3 regions of the Sphingobium sp. TomTYG46 genome follow, and region 2 is predicted to be linked to each of the others. Evidence: predicted binding sites of a transcription regulator. Region 2 holds the regulator's gene; each other region holds the start of a gene.
What was found. The regulator LexA, encoded in region 2, represses DNA repair genes until DNA is damaged. The targets are predictions, from matches to a motif close to GTTCCNCNCTTGTTCT.

Region 1: the regulator LexA is predicted to act here: its motif matches at 1,450-1,465, upstream of ACZ5YV_RS12925 (ImuA family protein).
Region 3: the regulator LexA is predicted to act here: its motif matches at 1,700-1,715, upstream of ACZ5YV_RS11690 (MmcB family DNA repair protein).

Annotation. Positions count from the first base shown of each region.
Region 1 covers NZ_AP027324.1:2,552,691-2,555,962, forward strand. The annotation lists gene ACZ5YV_RS12920 (sulfotransferase domain-containing protein) at 1-1,311, opposite strand, end outside; gene ACZ5YV_RS12925 (ImuA family protein) at 1,471-2,286, shown strand; gene ACZ5YV_RS12930 (Y-family DNA polymerase) at 2,183-3,272, shown strand, end outside.
Region 2 covers NZ_AP027324.1:489,168-492,439, reverse strand. The annotation lists gene ACZ5YV_RS02555 (molybdopterin molybdotransferase MoeA) at 1-1,037, shown strand, start outside; gene ACZ5YV_RS02550 (hypothetical protein) at 1,092-1,244, opposite strand; gene lexA (transcriptional repressor LexA) at 1,397-2,068, shown strand; gene ACZ5YV_RS02540 (ComEC/Rec2 family competence protein) at 2,029-3,272, opposite strand, start outside.
Region 3 covers NZ_AP027324.1:2,302,540-2,305,811, reverse strand. The annotation lists gene ACZ5YV_RS11710 (PTS sugar transporter subunit IIA) at 1-21, shown strand, start outside; gene ACZ5YV_RS11705 (PaaI family thioesterase) at 23-478, shown strand; gene ACZ5YV_RS11700 (DUF1491 family protein) at 468-806, shown strand; gene ACZ5YV_RS11695 (cell wall hydrolase) at 988-1,635, shown strand; gene ACZ5YV_RS11690 (MmcB family DNA repair protein) at 1,745-2,236, shown strand; gene ACZ5YV_RS11685 (hypothetical protein) at 2,260-2,493, opposite strand; gene ACZ5YV_RS11680 (ankyrin repeat domain-containing protein) at 2,739-3,272, opposite strand, start outside.

The DNA.
Region 1 (3,272 bases), 590 kb from region 2:
GCTCCGCTGGCGCCTTTTGCTCTGCTCGACGGCGAGCTTTTTCTTGAGCCGCACACCCTGAAGGCCCCAGTCTCCAAAATGTACGGCAGCCAGGAATATGAGGAGGCCGTTCATGAACAAAGCGATTGTGAGAGGCAGCGCGAGAAAGACGTCGAGTATTTGTTCGGTCGGCGTTTCCACAGGCCCGACCCGGTCGATCCCGAACAAGGCGAGGCCATCTTCCAGGGAATGACCATCCCATTCCCGCCGGGAAAACCATTCGCCTACTTCTATCGCCAGAATGGTCGGGGCGATGAGCATGGCGGCGAGGCCGATTATGACCATCGCTTCGCTCAAGAGTTGCACGCCAAGAGAGGGAAGGCGGCGCTTGGTTACAGGATCATGCACTTGTCTTTCGGGCACCGCGGATTGCGATATCCCTATCGGTTTCAAGGTGGATGACGAAGGCGGGTCCGAAAAGCCGTATCGATCCAGCTTGGCCAGCATCCGGGGGTGCAACTGAGATTTGCAGCCATCCTCGATCAATTTTTGTTGCTCGATCGTCAGTTCCTGGCGGAAGCTGTCGGACTGTCCCTTTCTGATCCGCAGGGCATCTGAATCCGATCTGTCATATTCATGGCCGGGAATGCCCTGGGCGAGTTCCAATGCCTTGAGCTTTTCAAAGGATGAGTTGTCCACCGCAAATCCAAGAGCACGGCTATTGACTGGCTCATCCAGGAAATTGAGCATATTTTCGACTTCTGCCTCCGTTTGAAGCAGTAGATCCTCATAATATATGATGTGATGATCATGCCGTTCGAGGCCATTGGCCCAGCTGTTCATATATTTGATATAGTGGGGCAGGCCTCTATTCTCATCCCTGAGAAAATCATCAACGCTGCCTTGAAACGACATCTTGTGCCGGGTCACATGGTGATAGTCGGAAATGAGCACGGCCCGCGGATCCCGGATCAGGAATATGATCGGAAGCCGACCGGGCAGGGTCGGCTTGAAGCGCAGATGAGTGGAAGGGATCAGGGGGAAAGAGGCCTCCTCCGATCTGCGGACAAAGGCCGGTATGCCGCGCACCGGATCCAAGTCGAAGTTGGGAGCAAAGGTGAACATGCTCTGGGTCGTAATGGGCGGATATGCACGCGACGCGAGGAAATATTGCGCCAGGATAAACCTGAGCCAGGTCCTGCCCGACTTCGGGTAGGAGGCAAGGAGCGCAGTCGCAGCGCTGGAAACAAGACGCAGGCTGCGAGCCGAAGCGATGCGGCGCGCCAGAATGAAAGGCGCATGAGCCAGCGAGGCAATGTGGGGCGTGTCCATCAACACAGATTAGCTTGGCAGAAAGCCGGGTGTGAAACTTTTCCGGATGATGGCCAATGTGTGTAAGAAGCTGAAACCATCCTCCCTTTTTTCTGATGGCAGCCAAGTTGATTGACAGGGGATGTACTATCGCCGAAAAGAACATATAGAGAACATTCTATGGTGGATTCGGTGGACAGGCTTGCAGCCCTCAGGCGGCACATTGCATCACTGGAAGGGATTCCGGCCGTCAAAGCAGATGCGCGTATCGCGACCGGACATGCGGCTTTTGATCAGGCATTGCAGGGCGGCCTTGCCAGGGGCCGGGTGCATGAATTGTTCGGAAATGCTGAAGACGAGGGCGCCACTGCCGGTCTTTCCCTGATCCTTGCCCATCTTGCGGCGCGTGAAGCTCCTCTGTTCTGGTTGCGCCTTTCAAATGGAACGGCGGGTCAACCTTATGGCCCGGGGCTCTCCGCGCTTGGAATAGATCCAGCCCATTTGCTGATCGGCGTCATGAAGGATGAGGCGCTGCTGCTGCGCGCGGCGGTTGATGCGCTGCGCTGCCCGGCGCTGGGCGCGCTGGTCATCGAACTGCGCGGGCGCGCGCCGCTGCTGGACCTGACTGCCAGCCGCCGTCTGGCGCTGGCGGCGGAGACGTCGGGGGTTACCGCCTTCGTGCTGCGGATCGGCGGCGATCCGGTGCCGAGCGCGGCGGAGACACGGTGGCGGGTGGAGGCTGCGCCATCCGTGCCGTTGCCGGGCAATGCGCCGGGCATGAGCGCTTTCTCGCTCCACCTGTTGCGCTGCCGTTCGGGGGCAGACGGCATGACGTGGCGGATGGTGTGGAATGCCGAGCGGGGAGATTTTGGAGAAGAGTGCGATGAACGCCATGAGCATGGATGGGCAAGCGGAGGACACGCTGACGAGGCGGCGCTACCTGGCGCTGTGGTTCCCCTTCCTGCCGGTCGATCGGCTGCGCATCGCGCGGCCTGACCTGTGGCAAGCGCAGGCCGGTGCCGGGCCGGTCGTCATTGTGGAGGCTGTGCGCGGGGCCATGCGCCTTGTGACGCCGGATGCCGATGCGCTGGCGTTGGGCTTAAGCGCAGGCATGACGCTGGCCGATGCGCGGGCGCAGGAGCCGGATCTGGTCAGCTTCGAAGCGGATCATCATGCCGATCAGGATTGGCTGGAGCGGCTGTGCGACGGGTGCGCCCGCTATACGCCTGCGGCCGCGATCGATCCGCCGCATGGGCTGATGCTGGACATCACCGGCTGCGCGCATCTGTGGGGCGGTGAGGAAGCGTTGGCGCGCGAGGCGGTGGACCGGTTTGAACGGCACGGCATGGAGGTGCGTCATGCAGTAGCGGGGACGCCGGAGGGCGCGCATGCGCTGTGCCGCTTCTCGGCAGGGCCAGCGCCCGATGAGGACGCCGCCTTGCGTCGCTTGCCGGTCGAGGCGCTGGAGTTGGAGCAGGAGAGCGGCGTAGCGCTGCGGCGCGCGGGGTTGCGCACCATCGGCGATCTTGCCGCCCGGCCCGCAGCGACGTTGGCCGCGCGCTTTGGCGAGGAAGCGGTCGATGCGCTGCACCGCCTGCTGGGTCTGGGGCATCGCCCCCTTACCCCCCGCCGCCCGCGTCCTGTCCTCCGTATCGAGCGCCGTTTCGCAGAGCCGGTGGGCAGCACCGCCTATGCCTTGCAGCGGGTTGAGGAGATGGCGGCCGAAGCGGGCGAACGGCTGACTGAGCGGGGCGAGGGCGGGCGGCGGTTCGAGTTGTTGTTCTTCCGCACCGATGGCCTTGCCTTTCCGCTGCGGGTGGAAACTGGCTTGCCGGTGCGGGATGCGCCCGCGATCATGCGGCTGGTGCGGGAGCGGATCGACAGCCTGTCCGATCCGCTGGACCCCGGTTTCGGCTTCGACATGCTGCGCCTTACCGTGCCGCAGACCGAGCCGATGGCGGCGACCCAATTGGCGCTGGAGG
Region 2 (3,272 bases):
CAAATCTATCGGCGATGGATGGTTACGCCATTCGTGCGGCAGAATGGCCTGGTCCCTGGCGCCTAACCGCTGAAAGTACAGCAGGCGGCTCCCTCCCCTCCGCTTTGGCTCCGGGGGAATGCTGCCGCATCTTCACCGGCGCACCACTGCCGCCCGGTGCCGATACCGTCCTGATCCAGGAAGATGCGCAGCTGGACGGCCAGTTCGTGCACCCGCTCGGCTCTCCACTACCCACAGGACGAAACGTGCGCCCGGCGGCAAGCGACTTTGGCGCAAATCATCTATTGCTGCCTGCCGGTTCCGCACTGGGTCCCGCGCAGATTGCTCTTGCCGTTCTTGGGGGCCACGGAACCCTCCCGGTCGGCGGCCGTCCGCGCATCGCCCTGATCTCTACAGGCAATGAACTCGTCCCCCCCGGAGCGCCCACGCCCTCTGGCCGCTTGCCGTCCTCCAACGCGCCCATGCTTGCGGCCATGCTAGGTCAGGCAGGCGCGGAGGTGATCGACCTCGGCATCGTTCCCGACGATCTGGACGCAATGGTCCGATCGCTCAAAGAAGCTGCCGGGGCCGACGTCATCGTATCAACCGGGGGCGCCTCGGTCGGCGATCACGACTTGGTGAGGCCAGCTTTTCAGGCGGCAGGCGGCACTTTGGATTTCTGGAAGATTCGCATGCGCCCCGGCAAGCCGCTCATGGCGGGAAAGCTGGGTGACACCCTGTTCCTCGGTCTCCCCGGCAACCCCGTGTCCGCCTTTGTGACAGCAACGCTATTCCTGCTGCCCCTTGTGCGGCACATGGCCGGAGCCGCCAACCCGCTACCCCGTACGATGATCGCGGAACTCGCCGCCCCCCTCCCCGCGACAGGAGAGCGCGACGACTATCTTCGTGCCTACCTCACCGATGTCGGCTTGGTCTCCGTTACCTCGCAGGACAGCGCCGCGACCGCAGCCCTGGCTCAAGCGGGGTGCCTGATCCGTCGACCGGCCGACTCACCCCCAGCCGCCGTAGGCGACAAAGTAACCATCGTTCCGCTCTGACAATGAGAAAGGGGCCGCAATGCGGCCCCTCCCCGTGATCCAACCAAACGTAGATCAGCGCTGCTGCTTGCTGTGATCGCTCTTGTCCTTGCGGCTCTCGCCCATTTGACCTTGGCGATTTTCCTGCTGCTGCTGACGCCCGCCCTGGCTTGAGCGGTCACCACCTTGCTGGCGGCGCTGTTTGTCCTGATCGTTCTGGTTCGCCATCTTACTCTCCTATTCACCCTCTTTGGGAAGGCCGCTATTGAACGGCTGTGACGCAGGTCCGTTCCTTTCGTTACGCTTGGCGCAAGCCCGCTTGACTTGCCCCCTTACGTTTCCTATGTGTTCTCCATCCGTTCCATGGAGGATAAGTCGGCATGCTGACGCCCAAGCAACAGGAATTGCTCAGCTTCATTCAAACTCGGCTCGAGGAAGGCGGGGTTTCACCTTCGTTCGAGGAGATGAAGGAAGCGCTCGATCTGCGGTCGAAATCCGGGATTCACCGGTTGATTAATGCGCTGGAAGAACGCGGATTCATCCGTCGCCTGCCAAATCGGGCACGAGCACTGGAGGTTTTGAAACTTCCTGAAGCGATGCATCGCGCACCCAAGGTTGCAGCGACACCCAAGCCGCAACTGTCGGCCAAGGCCCCGGTCGCAGCCAACGACGTGATCGACATTCCCCTTCACGGTCGGATTGCCGCAGGCGTCCCCATAGAAGCCATGGAAGGACAGAACATGCTGTCGGTTCCTGCCGCTCTACTGGGTGCCGGTGATCATTATGCTCTTGAGGTTTCTGGCGATTCGATGATCGACGCGGGCATCCTCGACGGTGACTTCGCATTGATCCAGCGAACCGAAGTCGCGCGCGAGGGGCAAATCGTGGTCGCACTAATCGAGGATAGCGAGGCGACGCTGAAATATTATCATCGCCAGGGACCTAAGGTCAGGCTCGATCCGGCCAACAATGCTTATGAGCCGCAAATCTACGATTCGCAGCAGGTGCGCATTCAAGGAAAGCTGGCTGGTCTGCTGCGACGGTACAACTGATCGGATCGACGGCGCGACGGTAAATAGGGAGGCCGGGCGACCCACGGATGTGCGTCGCCCACTGTTTTGCCGGTTCGCACGGTTCCTCCATCAAGATCGATCGCCAGCCCGCCGGTATGTGCCAACAACCGCCGATCGGCTTTCATCCAGCGGGGCCGACACCATGACGGCAGGCGACGGTCAGCGATAACGATGTCGGCACGCGCGCAATCGCGTGCCAGGCCGTCCTTGGGCACGACAACCCCGCTTCTCGTCACCAATAGCTGCCATATGCGCCCTCCTCCGGTCAGGGCCACCATGCATAAGTCCATGGAACAACGCGCTTCGGGCAAGTCTGCAAGAGCGCCCAGCGGACCTCCATGGCCTGCACTTTCTGCGATCATATCGCGGACATAATCTCCTGCCCGCTCACGCAGAATAGCCATGCCGCCGTCCTGCCCGCGAACGGCCACATGGCGCCCATCCGCTGTCACCAGAATGTCGGGTGGCGAACTCATAATAATGATGGCCATCCCCAGCGCCACGGGGGCCAGTCCCATCCAGCGCCAAGCGCTTCGCCAAAGCAGGCACCAAAGGCCGCCCAGCACGATGATCCCGAAAATCGCGTTAGACACGGCAGGCGCGGTGACGATCGCCCAAGGACTTGCCGCTACCCCATGCGCGATCAGCAGCAGCAGATCGAGCGCGCGGCCCGTCAACCACCAGGCAGGAGCCCCAAGACCGACAACATCCAGCAGCAAAGCCAATGCTTCCAGCGGCATGACGACAAAGGTCGTCAGGGGGATAGCCACCAGGTTTGCAAAAGCGCCTATCATCCCGGCCTTGTGAAAGTGGAACAAAGCGATCGGCGCCAGAGCCATTTCCACCGCAAAGCCGGAGAGGAGCAGGACGGCAAGGTGGCGACCCAGTCGCCGAAGTGCTGACTCCTCACGGGATCCCGCGAATGCCCGAAAGCGGTGATGTTCGCCCAAGGCAACAATAGCGATAACTGCGGCGAAACTCATCTGGAAGCTTGGCCCCGCCAGCGCCTCTGGCCATGCCAACAGAACCACCAATGCCCCGGCGGCTATCAGCCGCAAGGTGATGGCTTCGCGGCCAAGCGCAAGCCCGCCCAGCACCAGCAGTGCCGCGACGCAGGATCGAACCGTCGGCACTTCCGCGCCCGTCAGCAAAGTATATCCCAGGCCCGCCAGCGCGCCACCGG
Region 3 (3,272 bases), 850 kb from region 2:
GAAGCGCGTGACGCCGCCTGAAATGGACGGCGCGCCGAGCGGCGAGGCGGCGCATTTCCGCGCGCTGGAGAAACTCTACCGTTCCGCGCCGATCAACCGGATGTTCCGGTCGGAGCTGACGATTCCCGAAGCAGGCCGCTCAATCATCGAGTTCGATGTTGATGAAGAACAGTTTCACGCGGCGGGCGCCGTCCACGGGACTGTCTATTTCAAGATGATGGATGATGCCGCCTTTTATGCGGCGAACAGCCTTGTCAGCGATCGATTCCTGCTGACGACCGCCTTCAACCTGTTGTTCACCCGCCCGATCGGGCCGGGCCGCATCCGTGCCGAAGGGCGGTGGATCAGCGGCAAGCGGCGGGTGTTCGTCGCCGAAGCGAGCCTGATCGACATGGACGGCGAAGAGGTAGGCCGGGGAACGGGCACCTTCATGCGGTCGCAATTTCCGCTGTCGTCGCTGCCGGGCTATGCAGGCTGACCGGCTGACCAGCGCGATGCTGGTCGGCGTGCTGGTAAGGCGCGCGGCCGGGGTCGGCGGATTCGCCACGGTACTGGTGAAGGGCGATGAGATCAGCGGCGCAATCCTTATCGAAACCGCCGAAAGAGGGCAGGCTATGGGCCTGTTCGAGCGGGTTTCCGACTTTGCCGGTGGATATAGGTTGGAGCGTTGCGGACCCGCGCCGGAGGAGGGAAGCGATTCCCTCAATCAATATATAGCGAGGCGTCGGAGATCAGACCCCGATCTGTGGGTCGTGGAACTCGATATCGCGGATGCGGAACGGTTCGCCGCTGAAACGATCTGTTGATCGTTGACTCTGAACAGATGGAAAGGCACTGGCCCCACCCAACGCTTAACGCGCAGGTTGCCAAATTCGCCCGTGGGGGGCGGGCGAGGTAAACACGCAGACGGGGGGCGGCCTGACGTCGATTATGTGATGGGGTTTTTCCCGACGTCTCTGGCCAAGAACCGCATGTTTCTGAGTTATAATGAGTTTTCGTTTGAAGGCCGCGACTGCCGCGGCATTTGCATTGACCGCGACCGTAGCGGTTACTGCGGCCGACATGTCGAGCGCTAGCGAAGTCGCTCCATCGGTCGTCTCCCTTCCGGGAAATCCAGAGCTGAATGCGGCTCCGGCGGCTTCCAAGCCCGCTGTTATTTTCGCCGCGCCGCGCGAAGTCGCCCAGTCGCTGGCCAATCTTTCTGAAACGCCCGACGTCCGCGCCGACAATCTGTCCGCTCTGGTCGATGCACAGGGCGCAGCCGAAGCCGTCGAAGGCGACATGAAGTGCCTGGCTGGCGCGGTCTATTTCGAATCGAAGGGCGAGAGCCTGGAAGGCCAGCTGGCCGTTGCCCGCGTCATCATCAATCGCGTGAAGTCGGGCCGTTTCGCCAGCAGCATGTGTGGCGTCGTCTATCAGCCGGGCCAGTTCAGCTTCGTGCGTGGCCGTGGCATGCCGACCATCCCGATGGCGAGCGAAAGCTGGCGCGAGGCTGTCGCGATCGCGCAGATCGCGATGCAGGACAGCTGGAACAGCAAGGCCGAAGGCGCGCTGTTCTTCCATGCTCGTCGCGTGTCGCCGAGCTGGGGCAAGCGCCAGCTGGCCTCGATCGACAATCATATTTTCTATCGCTGATCCTCGGGTCGCACATCACAAGGACAGCGGGCCGGTTCAGGAAACTGAATCGGCCTTTTCTTTTGTTCCCTTCTTGTTCTAATATGGCGCGATGAGTCCGGTTTCTTCCATGCCAGTTCCCCAAGGGGGCTGCTCCCCGCTGACCGATGGCACGGCGCTGGCCGTCGCGCGCGGCACGCTGCGGCTGTTTTTCCGCCATGACATGAGCGGGATATTGGAGGTGCCGTTGCCCAATGGCCGCCGTGCCGACATCATGGCGTTGGATAGTGCAGGGCGGATCACCATCGTCGAGATCAAATGCAGCCGCGCCGACTTGCTGGGTGACATGAAATGGCCGGATTATCTGGACTATTGTGATCGCTTCTTCTGGGCGGTGCCTTCGGGTTTTGACCTGTCGCTGTTTGACAGCGAGGCGTTATGGCCCGCGCGCACCGGCCTGATCGTTGCCGATCAATATGATGCCGAATTGCTGCGGCCTGCGCCGGTGGAACCGCTGGCGGCGGCACGGCGGAAAGCGGAGACGCTGCGCTTTGCACGGCGGGCGGCGCGGCGGCTGACCGCGCTGGCCGATCCCGATCATGCCGCTGAACTGGGATGGTGACGCAAGGTCATCCACCATAGGCGTCAGCTGGAGCGCGTACCCCAATATTCATCGGCCAGGAATCGGTGGAGCGCCGTCGATCCCTGCCGCGCTGCTGTCCGCGCCATGTGGCGGCGGATGTCGTAGCTGCTGTTGTTCAGTCCGGTATGGAATGAATCCAGCGCCTTTTTCGTTTCATGCGGCGCATGCGTATAGGGCTGGAAGATATTGCCGAGCGCCTGCTCCCAGGCTTTCTCGATGTCGTTCTTGCGCTCCATAACCTGCCTCTCCGGGCTTGGGATGATAGAGAGGAGATGGGAAGGCGGAGGGCGTGAGACAAGGCGTATGGCGTCCAGATCTATCTTGCCGAAATCGTTAAAAATGCCGTTTGAGCTGAGCTTGTCGAAGCCCTTGCTTTCTAAAAAGAAGTGAAGCCGTTGGCTTCGCCGGCCTTCGGCTCGACAGGCTCGCGGCGAACGGTAGCTAACCTGCGCGGTTCCGAAGGGTGAGCCTGTGACCAGCTCTAAAAAGTCGGACCCTGCACCGGCCCCGAAGGTGCGGCCTTTGGCTTCGATGCCGCCAACACCTCGACAATTCCGGAGGTGCGCGCGTCCCGTTCCGCATAGTCGCGCGCGGACATGCCTGCGATCGTGTCACGCTTGTCAGCATTCGCCCCCTGCGCGACGAGCAGGCGGACGAGTCCGATGTCCCGTATCTGCACCGCGCGGATCAGCGGGGTTTCGCCGCTGCCATTCGTCTTGTCGATCTGCGCGCCGCCAGCCAGCAGGGTGCGCACCCCGTCTTCGAAGCGGGCCTGCACCGCGTTCATGAGCGGTGTATTGCCCCGGTTGTCGGCAAGATTGGGATTGGCGCCCTTGGCCAGCAGGAAGGACAGCCATGTATTGTCGCGACGGGCGATGACGAGGTGCAGTGCGGTTTCGCCGCTGGTGACGTCGCGGCTGTTGATGACGGTCGATCCGGGCTTCTGGATGAGGTCGGTCACCTTCTGCCCGTCGGCGTCCTTGACCGCCTTCAGGAAATTATAGCTGTCCGAAAA